DNA from 2 places in the Lactobacillus xylocopicola genome. Region 1 is predicted to be linked to the other one. Evidence: predicted binding sites of a transcription regulator. Region 1 holds the regulator's gene; the other holds the start of a gene.
The links. Region 1 encodes Rex, which represses fermentation and respiration genes when NADH is low (regulators of the CRP and FNR family bind a similar motif). Its sites were predicted from a motif close to TTGTGAANTANTTCACAA; they were not measured.
Positions count from the first base shown of each region.

Region 2: R8389_RS07055 (FAD-binding protein) is a predicted target of Rex. The motif match lies at 6,914-6,931, and genes of this name have one in related genera.

Region 1 is NZ_AP026803.1:1,125,974-1,134,111, reverse strand. It holds gene R8389_RS05630 (acyl-[acyl-carrier-protein] thioesterase) at 1-704, shown strand, start outside; gene R8389_RS05625 (folate family ECF transporter S component) at 759-1,277, shown strand; gene tsaB (tRNA (adenosine(37)-N6)-threonylcarbamoyltransferase complex dimerization subunit type 1 TsaB) at 1,301-2,041, shown strand; gene rimI (ribosomal protein S18-alanine N-acetyltransferase) at 2,007-2,567, shown strand; gene tsaD (tRNA (adenosine(37)-N6)-threonylcarbamoyltransferase complex transferase subunit TsaD) at 2,584-3,633, shown strand; gene R8389_RS05605 (GNAT family N-acetyltransferase) at 3,695-4,099, opposite strand; gene R8389_RS05600 (ABC-F family ATP-binding cassette domain-containing protein) at 4,495-6,411, opposite strand; gene R8389_RS05595 (redox-sensing transcriptional repressor Rex) at 6,635-7,270, shown strand; gene groES (co-chaperone GroES) at 7,440-7,724, shown strand; gene groL (chaperonin GroEL) at 7,741-8,138, shown strand, end outside.
Region 2 is NZ_AP026803.1:1,451,224-1,459,361, forward strand. It holds gene R8389_RS07035 (FAD-dependent oxidoreductase) at 1-1,050, opposite strand, end outside; gene R8389_RS07040 (MFS transporter) at 1,080-2,300, opposite strand; gene R8389_RS07045 (FAD-dependent oxidoreductase) at 2,329-3,813, opposite strand; gene R8389_RS07050 (LysR family transcriptional regulator) at 4,020-4,931, opposite strand; gene R8389_RS07055 (FAD-binding protein) at 5,073-6,875, opposite strand; gene R8389_RS07060 (asparaginase) at 6,992-7,915, opposite strand.

The DNA of each region.
Region 1 (8,138 bases):
ATGAATGTGATGAAAACAAAAACTTAAAGTTACCAGCAATGATTGACCTCATGATGGGTGTTTCAGAGCGGCAATTGACGAGTAGTAATGCTAGCACTAATGCCTTGAATGATCAGGGCTTGGGCTGGGTTGTGACCCAGTACCACATCGAACTAACGCGGCTGCCGCATTCCAATGAACAAGTTGTGCTTTCTACTGAACCGGTTGGATATAACCGCTTTTTAGAGTATCGGGATTTTATTTTCACTGATACTGAAGGTAAGGAGTTAATTAAAGCTCAAAGTGAATGGGTTTTGTTTGACCTGCAAAAGCGTAAGATGGTTTCTACCGACAAGGAGATGATGGACGCCTTAGGGGTTCCCCGCCTGAAAAAATTACCGCGTTTTCCGCGAATGCGTCCGCAAGCGGAATATCAAAACAAGCGGCAGTACCGCGTGCGCTATGATGATCTGGACACGAACCACCACATGACTAACGGCCACTACTTTAACTGGTTTATCGATACTTTGGATCGTGACTTTCTGCGCACGCACATGGTTAAGACAATTGATATTCGCTTTAACCAGGAGGTCCGTTACGCACAAATGCCAACTGCTGGCGTTAGCCTAACTGAAGCGGGCGAAGACATCAAATCCTACCATGTAATTGAGGATGAAGAGCGTAGCGACAAAGCCGTTTGTGAACTAACTTGGCGCAACTTATAATATAATTGAATTTAAAGTTATTACCGCTTAATTTAATGAAAGAATGTGTTACAAATGGTTACCAAGGAAAAACCTCAAATCGAATTGCGTGATCTTGTTCTGCTGGGAATTATTATCGCAATGAAAATTATCCTGGGCCGTTTCAGCATTGGCAGTAATGTCGTGCATGTGAGTCTGGGCTTTATCGGTAGCGTTATGCTTGGCTATATGTTTGGCCCCGTATGGGGCGCAATCGGCGGTGGTATTAGTGATTTGGTTGCATCGGTTTTGTTTAGTAATCAGGGGGGCTTTTTCATCGGCTTTACCCTCAGTGCAATGCTGGGGCCCCTGATTTACGGTTGGTTTTTTTATCAAAAACCGGTCAAAATCTGGCGTATTATCGTGGCCACACTGTTAGTTACGGTTATTATCAATCTCGGTCTGAACACGGTTTGGGTGCACCTCTTATATGGTCTAGACATTAAAGCGGCGCTAATTCAGCGCCTGCCCAAAGAAACCATTGTACCGTGGATTCAAATGGTAGTTGACTACTTTGTTTTAACGGCGCTAGCTCGGGTCAAATTAAGAAAGTAGTTTTGTAAAAGGGTAAATTTGTCATGAAAGTATTAAGTGTGTCAACGGCAACCAATCACCTGAGTGTTGCGTTAAATGAGGATCAGACCATTTTGGTTGAAAAGGGTGAACCAGACCGGCATAACCATAGTGAACACTTGGATCCGTTAATTAACCAAATCTTGACTGATCAGCAGCTTAAATTAAGTGAGATTGATCGCTTCGCCGTAGCGATTGGTCCGGGCTCCTATACTGGGTTAAGAATTGGTGTGACCACAGTTAAGTTGTTTGCCAGCATTTTGGGTAAAGAAGTGGTCGGGATTTCAACTTTAGCTGCCTTAGCAGCGAGTTGCCCAGATGAAGATACCTTAATTGTGACGGGGATTGATGCCCGCAATGACAACTACTTTGCAGGTGCCTATGTCAACGGCAAAGGCCAGCCAAGCAGGGTAATTGCCGACGGCCATTACCACATTACTACTTTATTAGAAGCTATCGGTCGGTATGTAAATACCGAAAGAATAAAACAGGTAATTTTCATCGGTTCTGGTTTTAAAAAGCAGGAGGGACAGATTAAGCAACTGGGCCTTCCTTTTAGGTATGGTAGTGATGACCAGAACTTGATCCATGCTGGTTTAATTGGGAAGTTGGCCCTTACTGCCCAACCAGTTGATCCGGACCGCTTATTGCCCCAATATCTGCGGCGAACTCAAGCAGAAGTTGATTGGCACCACAAGACAGGGCAACCGTATGGTCCCGACAAGGATTATGTGGAAGAAGTTTGAGCAGGTGGTGCAATTTAGGCAGCACCGGCCTCCCATTGACCAGACCTTTAAGCCCCTTGGGTTGAGCGTGAGCAATCATTCAATGCAGGTGCAGCAGGCAAAAAGTGGAGATATTCCGGCTTTGCTGCTACTTGAAAAGCGGGTCTATAATGGTCGAGTGCCATGGAGCCGAGCGACTTTACAAAGCGAATTACGGCAAAAAAGTTCACTTTATTTGGTTGTGTACGAAGCTGCCACCCTGGTTGCTTTGGCTGGTATTCGGTGGGGCAGTGCCGAAGCCCATATTACCAATCTGGCAGTTGACCCTGATTGGCAAGGGCAAGGTCTGGGGAGCTGCTTATTAGAAAGACTAATTCAATTAGCCCAGCAGTGGAGCTGTCAACGGGTTAGTTTAGAAGTTCGGGCTGATAACGCGATTGCGCGGCGATTATATGAGGAATTTGGTTTTACCGTTAAATTTGTGCGACCAAATTACTATCAAGATGTTCAGCAAGATGGCTTGAAGATGGTGTTAAGGCTAGATTAGAAGAAGGGGATTAGTTTTGGATAATAAAAAAGATGTCCGTATTTTGGCATATGAAAGTTCTTGTGATGAGACCTCCACTGCTGTAGTCAAGAACGGTCGCAAAGTGGAAAGCCTGATTGTGGCCACCCAAATAAAGAGCCATCAACGCTTTGGCGGTGTTGTACCAGAAGTTGCGAGTCGGCACCACATTGAAGTTATCAGCCAAATCACTCGTGAAGCTCTAGCTGAAGCTGGTGTAGATTGGTCAGAGATTGATGCTATTGCTGTGACCAGTGGTCCTGGCCTAGTTGGCGCCCTCCTGATCGGTGTTAGTGCAGCCAAGGCGGCAGCAATGGCAACGGGTATTCCACTAATTGGCGTCGACCACATTATGGGTCATATTATGGCCGCTCAGTTAACCGCCGAAATTGACTATCCCGCATTAGCCCTGCAAGTTTCCGGTGGGCACACCGAAATTGTCTTACTGAAAGATCCGACCCATTTGGAAATCATTGGCGATACCCGTGATGATGCTGCGGGAGAAGCCTACGATAAGATTGGTCGCGTGCTAGGAGTCAATTACCCGGCTGGAAAGACCATCGACGAGTGGGCCCACCAGGGCAAAGATACTTTCAACTTTCCCCGGGCGATGATGGAAGATGACAATTATGACTTTTCTTTTTCAGGACTTAAGAGTGCCTTTATCAATACCTGCCATCACGCTGACCAGATTCATCAGAGTTTAGACAAGTATGATTTAGCAGCAAGCTTTCAGGCAGCCGTGGTTGAAGTCTTGGTGACCAAAACGTTGCGGGCAATTAAAGCTTACCAACCGCGCACTTTTATTATGGGCGGGGGAGTTGCAGCTAATCGCGGGCTGCGCGACCGCATGAGCCAGGAGATTGACAACTTTAGGGAGGAGCTGAAGCCCAAGGTTATCTTGCCTCCCCTGAAGTTGTGCGGCGATAATGCGGCGATGATTGGGGCAGCTGCTTATAACCTGTATCAAGCAGGTGAGTTTGCCGACCTAACCCTAAATGCGAATCCATCGCTGGAGCTACCTTATGCCCAGTCAATGCTAACTTAAACATAAAAAAGCCAATTTTGAAGTTCACATTATGATGTGACCCCCAAAATTGGTTTTTTTCTTAAAACTCGCGGTAAAAGGCGACCAAGTTACCCCGGTCACAGGAACTAAAACCGCATTTTTCATAAAACGCACGCGTCTCAGCCGCTTCTTCAGTTAGTAATACTTTTTGACGGACAGACCGATATTGGTTTATGGCCAAGTTAAGTAGCTGGGTGCCAATACCGCGTCGCTGGTAAGTTGGTTGGACTAGTAAGTCTTGCACGTAGATGATGGAGAGACCATCACCAACAAGGCGAATGAGTCCTACTAGCTGCCCAGCGTCAATTGCCGTGATGACAGTTAACGAATTGGCTACTGCCGCAGATAAATTTTCTGGGCTTTGCGTGTATGCAGTCCAACCTACGCTGGTATATAACTTAATTAGTTGGTCTAAGTCGATGTTTTTACTGGTATTGTATTCCATTAGTGTCCTCCTTAATTTAAGGTTAAATTAAAGAGTAGAACGTAATTTTCCCATAAGTTTGCACCCATTGTTGGTCTATTAGGATATTTTTGCTAATGTAAATTTTAGCACAATAAGTCTTAATAAAAAATGGTTTTGGGGATGTACTAACTAGGGTTAAGTGCCACGACAAAGTGCAAAAAATACAAGAAAAATGGTGGAAGTAAATGTTAGAGATACGGTCAGGCAATAGACTATAACGATTGGCCAGTTATTAGAGCCATATAGCCTCGAACACTTAATTAGTCTGCTTCATGCCAACGTTGAATTATGATAATTTTGCAGCCGCCTGAATACCAAGGCAAGCGGCAAAAAAGCTTTGGATTAGGTCGTAGTCCAAAGCTTTTTTAACTTAATTAAAATTCATCTAGCTCGGTCAGAGCTGTTTCCCAGGCACTGTTGGCTTGGGCCAGGTCTTTTTCAATCGCCGTCAGCTGGTCTTGGAGCGGTCCCAGACGGTCGAAGTTAGTTGCAATCTCGGGATCCGCCATTTGCGTCTGCAGCTCTTCTTGCTGGTGTTCCAGTTGATCAATCCGGTCTTCAACTTCTTCAACCTGGCGCTGTAGTTTACGCTGCTGGGAGTCACGTTGTTTCTGCTCTTGATAAGACAACTTAGTTGGCTTGTCATCAATTTGACTACTGCTGGTGGCTGCTACGACTGCAGCACTTTGGTTATCTTGCTTGGCTTTTTCTGCTAAATAATAGTTATAGTTACCGTTGTAGAGTTGAGCCTGGCCATCTTTAACCTCGACAATTTTGTTGGCTAGCTGGTTAATAAAGTAGCGGTCATGAGACACAAACAAGAGAGTGCCGTCAAAGTCCTGGAGGGCCTGTTCCAAAACCTCTTTAGCCTCTAGATCCAAGTGGTTGGTTGGCTCATCCATTAGTAGGAAGTTATTATGTTCTAATGCCAAAACCGTCAAAGTTAACCTAGCCTTTTGCCCACCTGAAAGTTGGCTGACCGTCTTATCAATATCCTTGGCGGTAAACAAGAAACTAGCCAAAATCGAGCGCACATCCCGTTCTGGCATGGTCTTGTGGCGGTCCCAAATGGTATTCAAGACGGTTTGGCTAGGGTCGAGCAGTTGGAGTTCTTGGTCGTAATAGCCGGTATCGAGAGCTGCTCCGTACTTGATTGAACCAGCCTTAGCTTGCAGTTCCCGCATAATAGTCTTGAGCAAGGTGGACTTGCCAATCCCATTAGCGCCAATCACGGCTACGCGATCTCCTTGATTAATTTGTAAAGAAATATCCTCAACCATGGTCTTAGTGGGGTAGCCAATCGCCAAATTACGCAAAATCAAGACTTCCTTACCGGAAGGTCGGTCAGCCTTGAAGGTCATTCGCACCTTGGTCTTGTGCTTGGGCGGATTAATTCGCTTGAGCTTTTCGAGCTGTTTACGGCGGCTTTGAGCCCGTTTAGTTGTTTTGGCCCGGACGATGTTTTTCTGAATAAATTCTTCGTCCTTCTTAATTTTTTCTTGCTGTTTCTCGAAGGCTTCTTCCTGCTGGTGGTCGCGCAATTCGCGCTCTTGTACATAGTTAGTGTAATTGCCCTTGAACACAGTTAATTGGCCAAATTGTAACTCGAAAATCTGGGTAGCTAAGTGGTCTAGGAAGTATTGGTCGTGCGACACAACTAGGATTGCCCCAGGATAGTTTTTTAGGTAGCCTTCCAGCCAGTCCAAAGTATCGAGGTCAAGGTAGTTAGTCGGTTCATCGAGTAGGAGCAGAGGTGGTTTACGCAGGAGCAGCTTTACAAAAGCAAGCCGCGTCTTTTCACCGCCAGATAGATTAGCAATGACCTTGGACCAAGTCGCCTCAGGAAAGTTAAAACCATTCAAAATACTTTTGATGTCAGCCTGGTAAGTGTAGCCCCCTTTTTGCTCAAAATCGAACTGCAACTGGTCATATTGCTTTAATAGTTCTGGATTATGAGGTTGGGCGGTAATTTCTGCCTGCAAAGCGTGCAACTGTTGCTCCATCTTAATGAGCGCAGCAAAGACCTCGACCAGCTCGTCCCAGATAGTCTTATCTTCAGCTAGTCCGTTTTCTTGGGCAAGGTAACCGACCTCGACGGCCTTATTGACAGTAAATTCGCCCCGACTAGCCTCTTCCTCGCCCGTCATAATTTTGAGTAAAGTTGTTTTGCCAACACCGTTAGGCCCAACTAAGCCAATTCTGGCCTGGTCAGCAATTGAAAAGTTAACATGCTGAAATAGGGTGTTCGCCCCAAATTGTTTTTCTAAATCGTGTCCTTGTGCAATGATCATATTTTTTCACCTAGAAACTATTTTAGCATACGAAAAGAACTTACAGTGGGCCTCTTACTATTAAGCAAAGAAAGTTGAAAGTAGCCCTCGTTGACAGTGTTTGCAAGATTGTGAAAAAAATATTTGCAAATAGCGTAACGTTACGGGTAAAATAATACTAATTGATGAGCAATTCACAAGAAGAAGGCTCAGGCAATATTTAAGTTGGAGGCTCTTTTAAAAAATGGAAAAAATAAAAATACCCACGGCGACAGCTAAGCGCTTGCCGCTGTACTATCGCTATTTAATTATCTTAAACGAAGCGGGCAAAGATAAAGTTTCTTCAACTGAACTCTCGGAAGCAGTTCAGGTTGATAGTGCTTCGATTAGACGCGACTTTTCTTATTTTGGCGCGCTGGGCAAACGCGGTTATGGTTACGATGTCAAAAATTTGCTTTCCTTTTTTAAAAAGATTCTAAATCAGGATACATTGACCAATGTGGCCCTGGTCGGCGTTGGTAATTTGGGACATGCACTGCTCAACTATAACTTCAAGCGTAGTAACAATATTCGGATTTCTTGTGCCTTCGATATTGATCCCAAGATTACCGGTAAAATCCTAAGCGGGGTGCCGGTATACGGTATGAGCGAATTGAAGCAACAGTTGAGCGACCAACAGATTACAATTGCGATTTTGACGGTGCCATCGACCACTGCCCAACAGACGGCAGACGATATGGTCGAAGCTGGAATTAGGGGGATCATGAACTTCACCCCAATTCGACTCTCAGCTCCAAGTGGGATCAGGGTCCAGAACGTTGACTTAGCGACGGAATTACAGACCTTGATTTACTTTCTTGACGCCGATAAACCCAAGTAAGCAACAGCCTGCGGATAAGAGTTAAGAATAATTAGCACTTTAACTGAAAAAGTGCTAATTTTTTCTTGCATTTTATCTGAAAAAAGGTTATTATCTTAATTGTAAGTTAGCACTTGATGAATATGAGTGCTAACAATTAAAAAGATTTTTACTAATAGGAGGGACAAACGTGTTACAACCAATAGGTGATCGCGTGATCGTTAAAGTTAAAGAGGAAGAAGAAAAGACTGTAGGCGGAATCGTCCTTGCTTCGAATGCTAAACAAAAACCAACTGAAGGCGAAATTGTCGCGGTTGGTGAGGGAACTTATGCTGAGAATGGCAACAAGATTCCAATGACGGTGAAGACAGGGGACGTCGTCCTGTATGATAAGTACTCAGGTACTGATGTCAAGTACGAGGGCGAGAAGTACCTGGTCCTGCACGAAAAAGATATTTTAGCAATTGTTAAGTAGTTAGGGAGCGGATAAAATGGCAAAAGATATTAAATTTTCAGAAAAAGCAAGACGTTCTTTATTAAAGGGTGTTGACCAGTTGGCAAATACCGTTAAGGCTACGATTGGCCCTAAGGGTAGAAACGTTGTCTTGGAGCAATCTTATGGTAACCCGGATATTACTAACGATGGTGTAACGATTGCCAAGGCGATTGAACTGAAAGACCACTATGAGAATATGGGTGCTAAGCTGGTGGCTGAAGCAGCTCAGAAGACTAACGATATTGCCGGTGACGGTACTACGACTGCTGTTGTTTTGACCCAAGCAATCGTGCGCGAAGGGATGAAGAACGTAACTGCCGGTGCCAACCCAGTTGGCGTGCGGCGCGGAATTGAGAAGGCCACTAAAGCAGTTGTGGACGAATTACACAAAAT
Region 2 (8,138 bases), 330 kb from region 1:
GGTCGAACCATTAATATGGTGGGCAGTCCCCGCATTCCAAGCCATGTTCAAACCATCACCAGTATTTTGCAGAACCTGCCCTTGGGTGCTGACATCGCCCAGGTACTGTTTGCGCATTTCTGGGTTCCCACCAAAGCCACCGGTAGTAATGATGACCTTCTTGGCGTTAACTTGCAGTTCCTGGTCATCGCCTTGGGCCACCAAGCCAACAACCTTACCTTCACTGTTAGTCAGCAGTTTTTTACCAGCAAAACCAAAGTACATTTGCCCGCCAACTGACTTAAACTGCTCAATCAGCTTAGTAATTGCCTTGGTACCACCTTCTTGGTAGCCATGAAGGGTAGCCGGCATCCCAATATGGTCAAAACTACCACCAGTACCGGCATCAACTAGCTTCATGATTGCCCCATTTTCGTTGAGCCAGTCAACTGTCTTACCAGATTCATCAATAATCCGGCGTACCAAGAGCGAATTCATGTAACCTTGGGAAGCATCCATGTATTCTTCATACAGCCACCGCTTAGAAACCACCTTGTCTTGGTCTTTTTGTTGTTGACTGTCAGCAGCAAACATTCCACCGGCAAAAGTGCCAGCACCAAGTGGTGAAATGGTTTTTTCAAGTAGCGCAACACTGGCACCGTGTTGCCGAGCGGCCAAAGCTGCTGCTGCACCGGCTGCACCAGCACCAACAACAGCGACGTCAACGTCGATTGTTTTTTTAGCTGTAGAACTGGTTTGAGCGCTATTTTCCTTTAGGGCATTGAGGTCAACGTCGGCCTTACCCAAGGCTTCTTTGACGCCCTCAATGATGCCGCGGGAGGTTTCAGATGCACCAGATACTACATCAACATCAACCGATTGATGGTCAAGAATTTTTTGGGCCATCTTCTTAAAGGCACTGTCATTTAAGCTGTCTGGTGCATACTTATCCAACGGTTTAATACCAGTAATTTGATCAGCACCAACTTCAACCTCGAGGTTAATTCGTTCTTCTTTACCCTGGCCTGAACCACTGTACTTGCCTGGTTTATTAGTGATTTTTCGGGTCATAATTTAATTCCTTTCAAACAGTAAAACAATTATTTAGCGTGACGACGTGCTTCGTTAGCATCCGGTAAGATAGCCATGAAGATAGTAGTCAATATCATGACTATGCCTTGAATTATGAAAGTTAGCATGTAATTCCGCTTAGCAATTAAAGAAATAACAACTGGAATGCAGTATGAGAAAAGTAATGATACTGTCCCAATTAAACCACCAGCTGAGCCAGCATATTTAGGTCCAATTTCGGGGAAACTAATCGGCAGGGCCTGCATTAATGGTCCTGACATTGCTCCAAATAAACCACCAAGAACCAAACTAGTAGTTAACGGTACTCCTAATGGGATAAACCAAGAAAATGACATTAATAGTCCCGCTAAAGCAGTTACTGTAATCATTACAGGCTTAGCTTTTTTAGCTTTATCAACGACTGCTGGACCAAAGAGAGAACCACATAAACTACCAATGGTAGCAATAGCTGCTACATTATTGCCTTCAATTGATGACAGGCCCCTTGCAGCAAAAGCTGCTGGCATAATACTAGAAAATGCCTCACTAGCACCCATCGCTACACCAACACCAATTGCTACAATCCAAGTATTCTTACTTTTAACTGCAACTTTGAAAAAGCGAAGATAAGATCCTGAATTTTCAATACCTAGTTCTTGTTTTGGCACTTCTTCACCTTTAGGCATATCTTTTACAAAAAGCATCCAGCATACTGCAAAAACAAGTAATAAAATTGAAGAAAACGTATATGCTGCTTGCACGCTAGAAAATCTAGGACTGGTAATACGTGACAAAATAATTCCTACACTAGCTGAAGCTAAAAAGATTCCCATAGCCACATTGGTATCTTGTTTAAACCATGCTCCAAAAATTTTCAAAGTATTAGCATTTAACAATGCCATATAAACGCCGAAGAGCAACAGCATAATCATCATAGTAATAAAATTATTGGCAACTAAACGACCAAAAGCACCTATTATAGAGATAATCAATCCTATTGTAACGATTTTTTTGGCACCGAATTTATCGGCAAGTGTACCAGCTGGAATACTTAAGAAAACAGCAATTAGCATTGGAGCCATTACTAAACTTTGAAGTTGCGCAGGGGAAATATGTAAGACTGGCATAATTTCGGTTGCTAGTGCCGAAATTTGAAACTGAATATAATTACTGATCGCATCGAGCAATGCCACAATTGCCAAGATAACCCATCTATAATTAGAAAGCTTGGGCATTTGTCTTTCTTCCATAATATTAAAACTCCTTTATTAAATCTGATTAATTTTCAGCAGCAGCTTGACCGGCTAAGCGACCAAAAGTCTGAGCGTGACTGCAAGTCAAACCTGGGACCCGGTCTGGATAACTACCCCAGAAGAAACCACCACTGGCATTACCGGCCGCATATAGGTGCGGAATCGGCTTACCCATCTTGTCGATAACCTCCATTTGAGGGTTGATTCGCAGACCATCAAGTGTAGCTAAGAGCCGGCCACCCATGAGGACGCCATAGTAAGGACCATGTTCTACCGGAAATAGTCTGAACTTTTCCTTGCCAAAATCAGTATCTTCGCCCTGCTGGCACAATTCGTTATAGCGGGCAATCGTCTTAACCAGGTTATCCTGCGGTAGATTCAGCTTTTCAGCTAATTCTTCAATGGTGTCGGCCTTCTGTACCATACCATCGTCAATCCGGCGCTGGATCTCTTCCTTATTCCCCTCAGTATCGTAAATTCCAGGGAACCCGAGGCGAGCACACCCCTGGGTATCAAACTGTGCCAGATGATCCATCGTCTCTGCCGACCAAATCTGTGCTTCCAGGTAACCCGGCTGCTTGGACATCGCATTAATGTCGAATTGGTAAGGAACACTTTCATTACCAAAGCGCTCACCGTTGAGGTTGACCTTAAGTAGCGGATAAGCACCTAGCCAGAAGTAACCTGGCCCCTTGAAGTCAATCACATAATGCTCTTCAGCATTAGTGCCGACCGGAACCGCGCCGCGATCAAAAATGATCTCGGCTGGTTCTTCATCGCGGGCAGCGCCCACCTTGAGACCGGCCAAGATTCCTGATCCATCGTCGCGGGGACTGTCTGAATAGACATTCTTCTTGTAGCCGAGCGGATCCCACTTCTTCATCAATTCAGTGTTGGCCCCATAACCACCAGTACAGATAATGACTCCCTTAGTCGCCTGGTACTCAGTCTTTTCGCCGCTGGCCCGGTCGCTGGTGATAACACCTGTGACTGTACCGCTGTTATCAGTTACAAGCTCTTCTAGCTTGGTGTTGTACTTAAGCGTCACGCCCAGCTCCTTAACCTTGTCGAGTATCCACTCACCGTAATGCGCCCAGCCACCTTCAGGCGTTGCAATTGCTAATTCCGTGTTAAAGGCAGTGTTGACAATTGTTTCATAATGAGCATCTTCCTGCGGTCTAAGGATACCGCCGTTAGGCTTTAAAATATTGTCTTCAAGCCAGTTAGCTGTTTCATCAGCATGGTTAGCCCAAGTCCAGAGCAAGCGTTCATCTACATTATCTTGATAGAACAGCGTTAAGAAGTTGATTAACTTTGACTTGTCAACCTTAATTCCTGCTCTTCTTTGCGCATTACTGTCTAATGCCGCAAAGAATGACCGAAACAGGTACTGCGAACTGTCTGACTTATCAATCAGTAAGACCTTAGCACCCTTTTCGGCAGCCGCACAAGCAGCCATCGCACCAGAGTTACTAGCACCAGCAATAATCACGTCATAAATATTTTCCATTTCCATCCCTCACTTTTTTTGAAGCAAATCTTTTAATCGCTTTCATAATACTATTGATCAAGTGAAAGGCTGCACCAATTTTAGAATTGAGGATTACCAAATGGAATGCTCGCCGTTGTGCAAAAAAGTGCTCACTAAAAAATGCTTGTAATATCAACCTTTTCGTGATGATTACAAGCATCTTTAAAGCAAGCTAAGTTTGTGCATTACTTATTATTATTTTCGTTAGTGTATTCTGCAATTGCCTTTTTCATGGTAGTAACTACTTCTTCTATCACAGATTCATTGGTAAAGGATTCCATATAAGCAATTCCATATGGCGAAATATCCTTGTAGTCAATTGGAACGTAAGAAATACCGGTGGTTTGATAATCAGCAATAAAGTTAGGTAGGATACCGTAGCCCCAGCCGCCCTTAACGTAAATTCCCATTGACAGGTAATCCTGCACAAATTTGATATGATCCATGCCCATATTATTAATCAAGAGATGTTGATACTTCATCTGCACATTGAGTGAACTATTAGGATCAAGTAAAAAAATGTCTATCTGCTCTAAATCTTTTAAAGAAATTTGATTTTTTTGAGCTAATGGCGAATCATCTGGGCAAGCCAAGACAAATTTACCTTGAATTAACGGTCTAAACTTTACATCCTCAACCACATTAACATCATCTTGGGCAATGGCACACAAGTCTACATGATGATTGAGCAGTTCACCCAGCGAATTATTGAGTACAAAGACAAATTGCACATTTAAGTTGCTACCATTTGCGCGCAACTTACGCAAAAACAGGGGCAATAACTTTTGTTCTAACGGTGTATCAGTGACCCCTATGCGCAGAAGCGTTTCTGGATCATTACGCTTGCTTTGCAAATACGAAACTGTATAGTCCATATCATCAACAACATTGCGCGCCACGCGGTAGAAATACTTACCTGCATTAGTCAGCGAAATCCGGTGATGGGCCCGGTTAAGGAGGGGTACACCGATAGTATTTTCCAAATCTTTAATATTTTTTGAAACGGCTGATTGCGAAAAATTCAAGCGTTCGGCCGCAATCGTAAAGCTTGAATTGTCCACCGCCTTGATGAAACAACGTAATTGAGTAAAATTCATTTTTTCTTCCAATCAACTTAAAACTAACCTGAATTGTATACCAGGTAACGCTGCTTTACCATAAAAACCACTAGATTAACCTATGAATATACATAAAAAAAGATTATTGTTTGAAATAACCCTTTTTGCACTATTCTACTACTAGTTAATCTTACTCAGGGCATCATTAACCGCATCCTTTAAGCCGCGACTGGTACTGGAAGCTCCAGAAACAGCGTCAACATCAACCTTATTCTGCTTAACCATTTCAGCGGGCAGAGTTTTTACGGCTTTTAGACCATAGTCGGCTGACTCATCCTGCTTTAGCACCTCAATATTAGTAAGCCGCTTCTGTTCACCAACAGTGACCCGGACAACAAGCTCATCACCCATACCGGTCGTCGACCGGCCAATGTACTGATTCTTGGCAGTTGGATAGTCTTCTTGCTTAAGATCTGAATCCAGGTACCTTGCCTGAGCAGACCCTCCACTAACAGCATCAACAGTGATGTCATCCTTGAGGCGAGCAGCTTCTACACCAGCAATTTTGCCCCAAATCAGACATTCAGCCAGGTTACCCCCGCCTTGGTATTGGTTAGCACAGAGACCACCCAATTCACCCGCCGAATACAGGTGCGGAATCGGCTCGCCCTTAGTATTTAGAACTTCTGCACGGGTGTTGCGTTTAGGACCACCCTGGGTATTGAGCATGGTCTGTTCCATTTGAACCGCGTAGACTGGCTTGCCAGCTAGTGCCTTCATCGTTGCCGGTGCCCGGTGGAACTCTGTATCATCTTGCGCTTCGGCTGCTTGGTTGAAGCGCTTCAACGTAGCTGCAAGTGTTTGCGCTTCAACCCCAATCTTGTCCGCCAACTCTTCGATCGAGTCAGCCTTCAGCACGTGTTCCGTGTATGGCTTGTAATCGCCAATAATATCATCGGCATCCAGTTCTCGTTTCTTATTTTCATCAAAAATTAAATATGGATGTTCCTGATTTAGCGGCACCTTCCACAAACCGTGGTTTTTAATATGGCCATGGCGGTTTTCTTCAGCTTCATTAAAGTACCTGGTGCCATCGTCACCAATCACAAAGGAGCTACCTTGTGCAACAACGTCATTTTGTTCGCCAAGCATTAAGCGCCCGCGCTCGCCGGCGGGCACGGCAAAGGCCATGCCGTGCAGGAGACCTAGGCTCTCGTAGTTAGCCATATGCCACAGGTCGGCACCGGCTGCTTGAGCCATCGTAATCCCCATCCCTTGGTTGTACAACGTACCCAGTGGTGCCACCCGTTTAGCCCCTAAGAAATCTTCAATCATGCGCTGGTTATTCTCAAAGCCGCCAGTTGCCAGCACGACACCATTCTTAGCCTGGACTTTAAGCTGCTTACCCGTACGGTCAATAACCACCCCTTCAATCCTACCTGTTTCCGGATTCTGAATTAGCTCTTGTGCCGGGGTATTGTATAAGACCGTGATTTTAGCTTTACGCTTGAGGACTTGCGTTTTCAGATTTTGCCATAAAGAGGCATCAAATAAGTTCTCCACAACAGTTGTATAGTCGTAAGAATGGACTCCTGGGAACTCTGGATACTCTTCATACGAATTCTTCAGAAACGGGGCAAATTGGCGGGCGCGGCAAGGCTTAACCTCAAGATACTTTTCAACGTACTCTGGCATGTCAACCATGCCCTGAACAAAGGTATCTATCATCTCTTCGTCAAGTTCCATTGGCGCAGTCAATTTTTCATAATATTTTTTCGTTTCGGCAAAGTCCTTACCCGTCCCGATTAACTGAGCAGAGTAGCGGGTATTGCCTCCCTCATGACCTTCTGGGGCCGAATCGACCAATAACACTTTAGCACCGGCATCAGCAGCAAATCTTGCCGCAGTTGCACCAGCTCCCCCAAAGCCCAACACAACTACATCGTAATTAGCATCCCAAGCAATATTTTTTTGATCAGTCATCACTTTGTCTCCTTTTGTAATCGGTTGCATCAGCATATATGTTAAGTTTATCACATATTGACTTAGAAAACTATCCTAACTAAAAAATCGTCCACTATTTATAGTGCAAACGATTCTTAACTGTTTAGGTATTTTTTGAGTTGACGGCCAGTGAGTCCAGCACTCAAGCCGACCAGTAACTTAATCCGCGCCTTGGGACCAGTTAAACCGCGGCAGTAGATAATACCCATCTGTGCCAGGTTAACTCCCCCGCCCTCATAATCATAGACCGGTTCCGCAATACCGTTGAAACAGCGTGAAACTAGAACAAGGGGGATGCCATGGTCAATTAGGGACTGTAAAGCACCTAGCGTTTGCGGCGGCATGTTACCGGCCCCCAGTGCCTCGATCACAATTCCTTTAGTCTGAGGACGGTCCAATGCTTGTAATAGTTCAGGACCCATGCCTGCGTATGCCTTAACTAAAAAGACACCTGGTAACACTCGGTCAATCGGCAAATGCTCCTGCGGATTGATGGTTTGCACATAATTAACGTGCCCGTCAGAGACAATCCCAATCGGCCCAAAAGTAGGTGTACGAAAGGTAGCGACATTGGTCGTATGAGTCTTGGTCACATAACGAGCCGAGTGAATCTCGTCGTTCATCACCACCACTACGCCCTTACCAAGCGAATCTGGCGCACTTGCAACCGCAACTGCTTGGCGAAAATTATAGATTCCATCGCTGCCAACTTCATTAGAGGAGCGCATCGCGCCCGTCACTACCACGGGCAGCTGACTGGAAATGGTAAGGTCCAAAAAAATGGCCGTTTCTTCCAGCGTATCTGTGCCGTGTGTGACCACTGCACCATCAAACCCTGCTGCCTCAGCCCGCCTGATCCTGAGCGACAAGTCCAACATCCGCTCTGGTGTCATATGGGGCGAGGGCAAGTTGAAGATTTCTTCTGTCACTAGTTCAACTTTACCGCTAGCTGCTAATGAGACAGTTGCAAGCGGGTTCTGGGCATTGGGCCTGATTTTACCCGTTTCATCCTCTGACATCGAAATAGTCCCACCGGTATGCAAGATTAAAATTTTTTTAGTCACAATTTTCAACTCCTAGAAGCAAGATTACTAACCCAATTTTAGCACTTAAGTTAGGCCTAATAAAAAATTCTGCTATCCCCAAGTTATTGTTATTATTCTAAGTCCGCCAGTTTATTAGCCAGCTCGTAAGAGCTTTTTCTTGCTAAAAAGTTGATTCATTTGTAAAATGACCAATGGT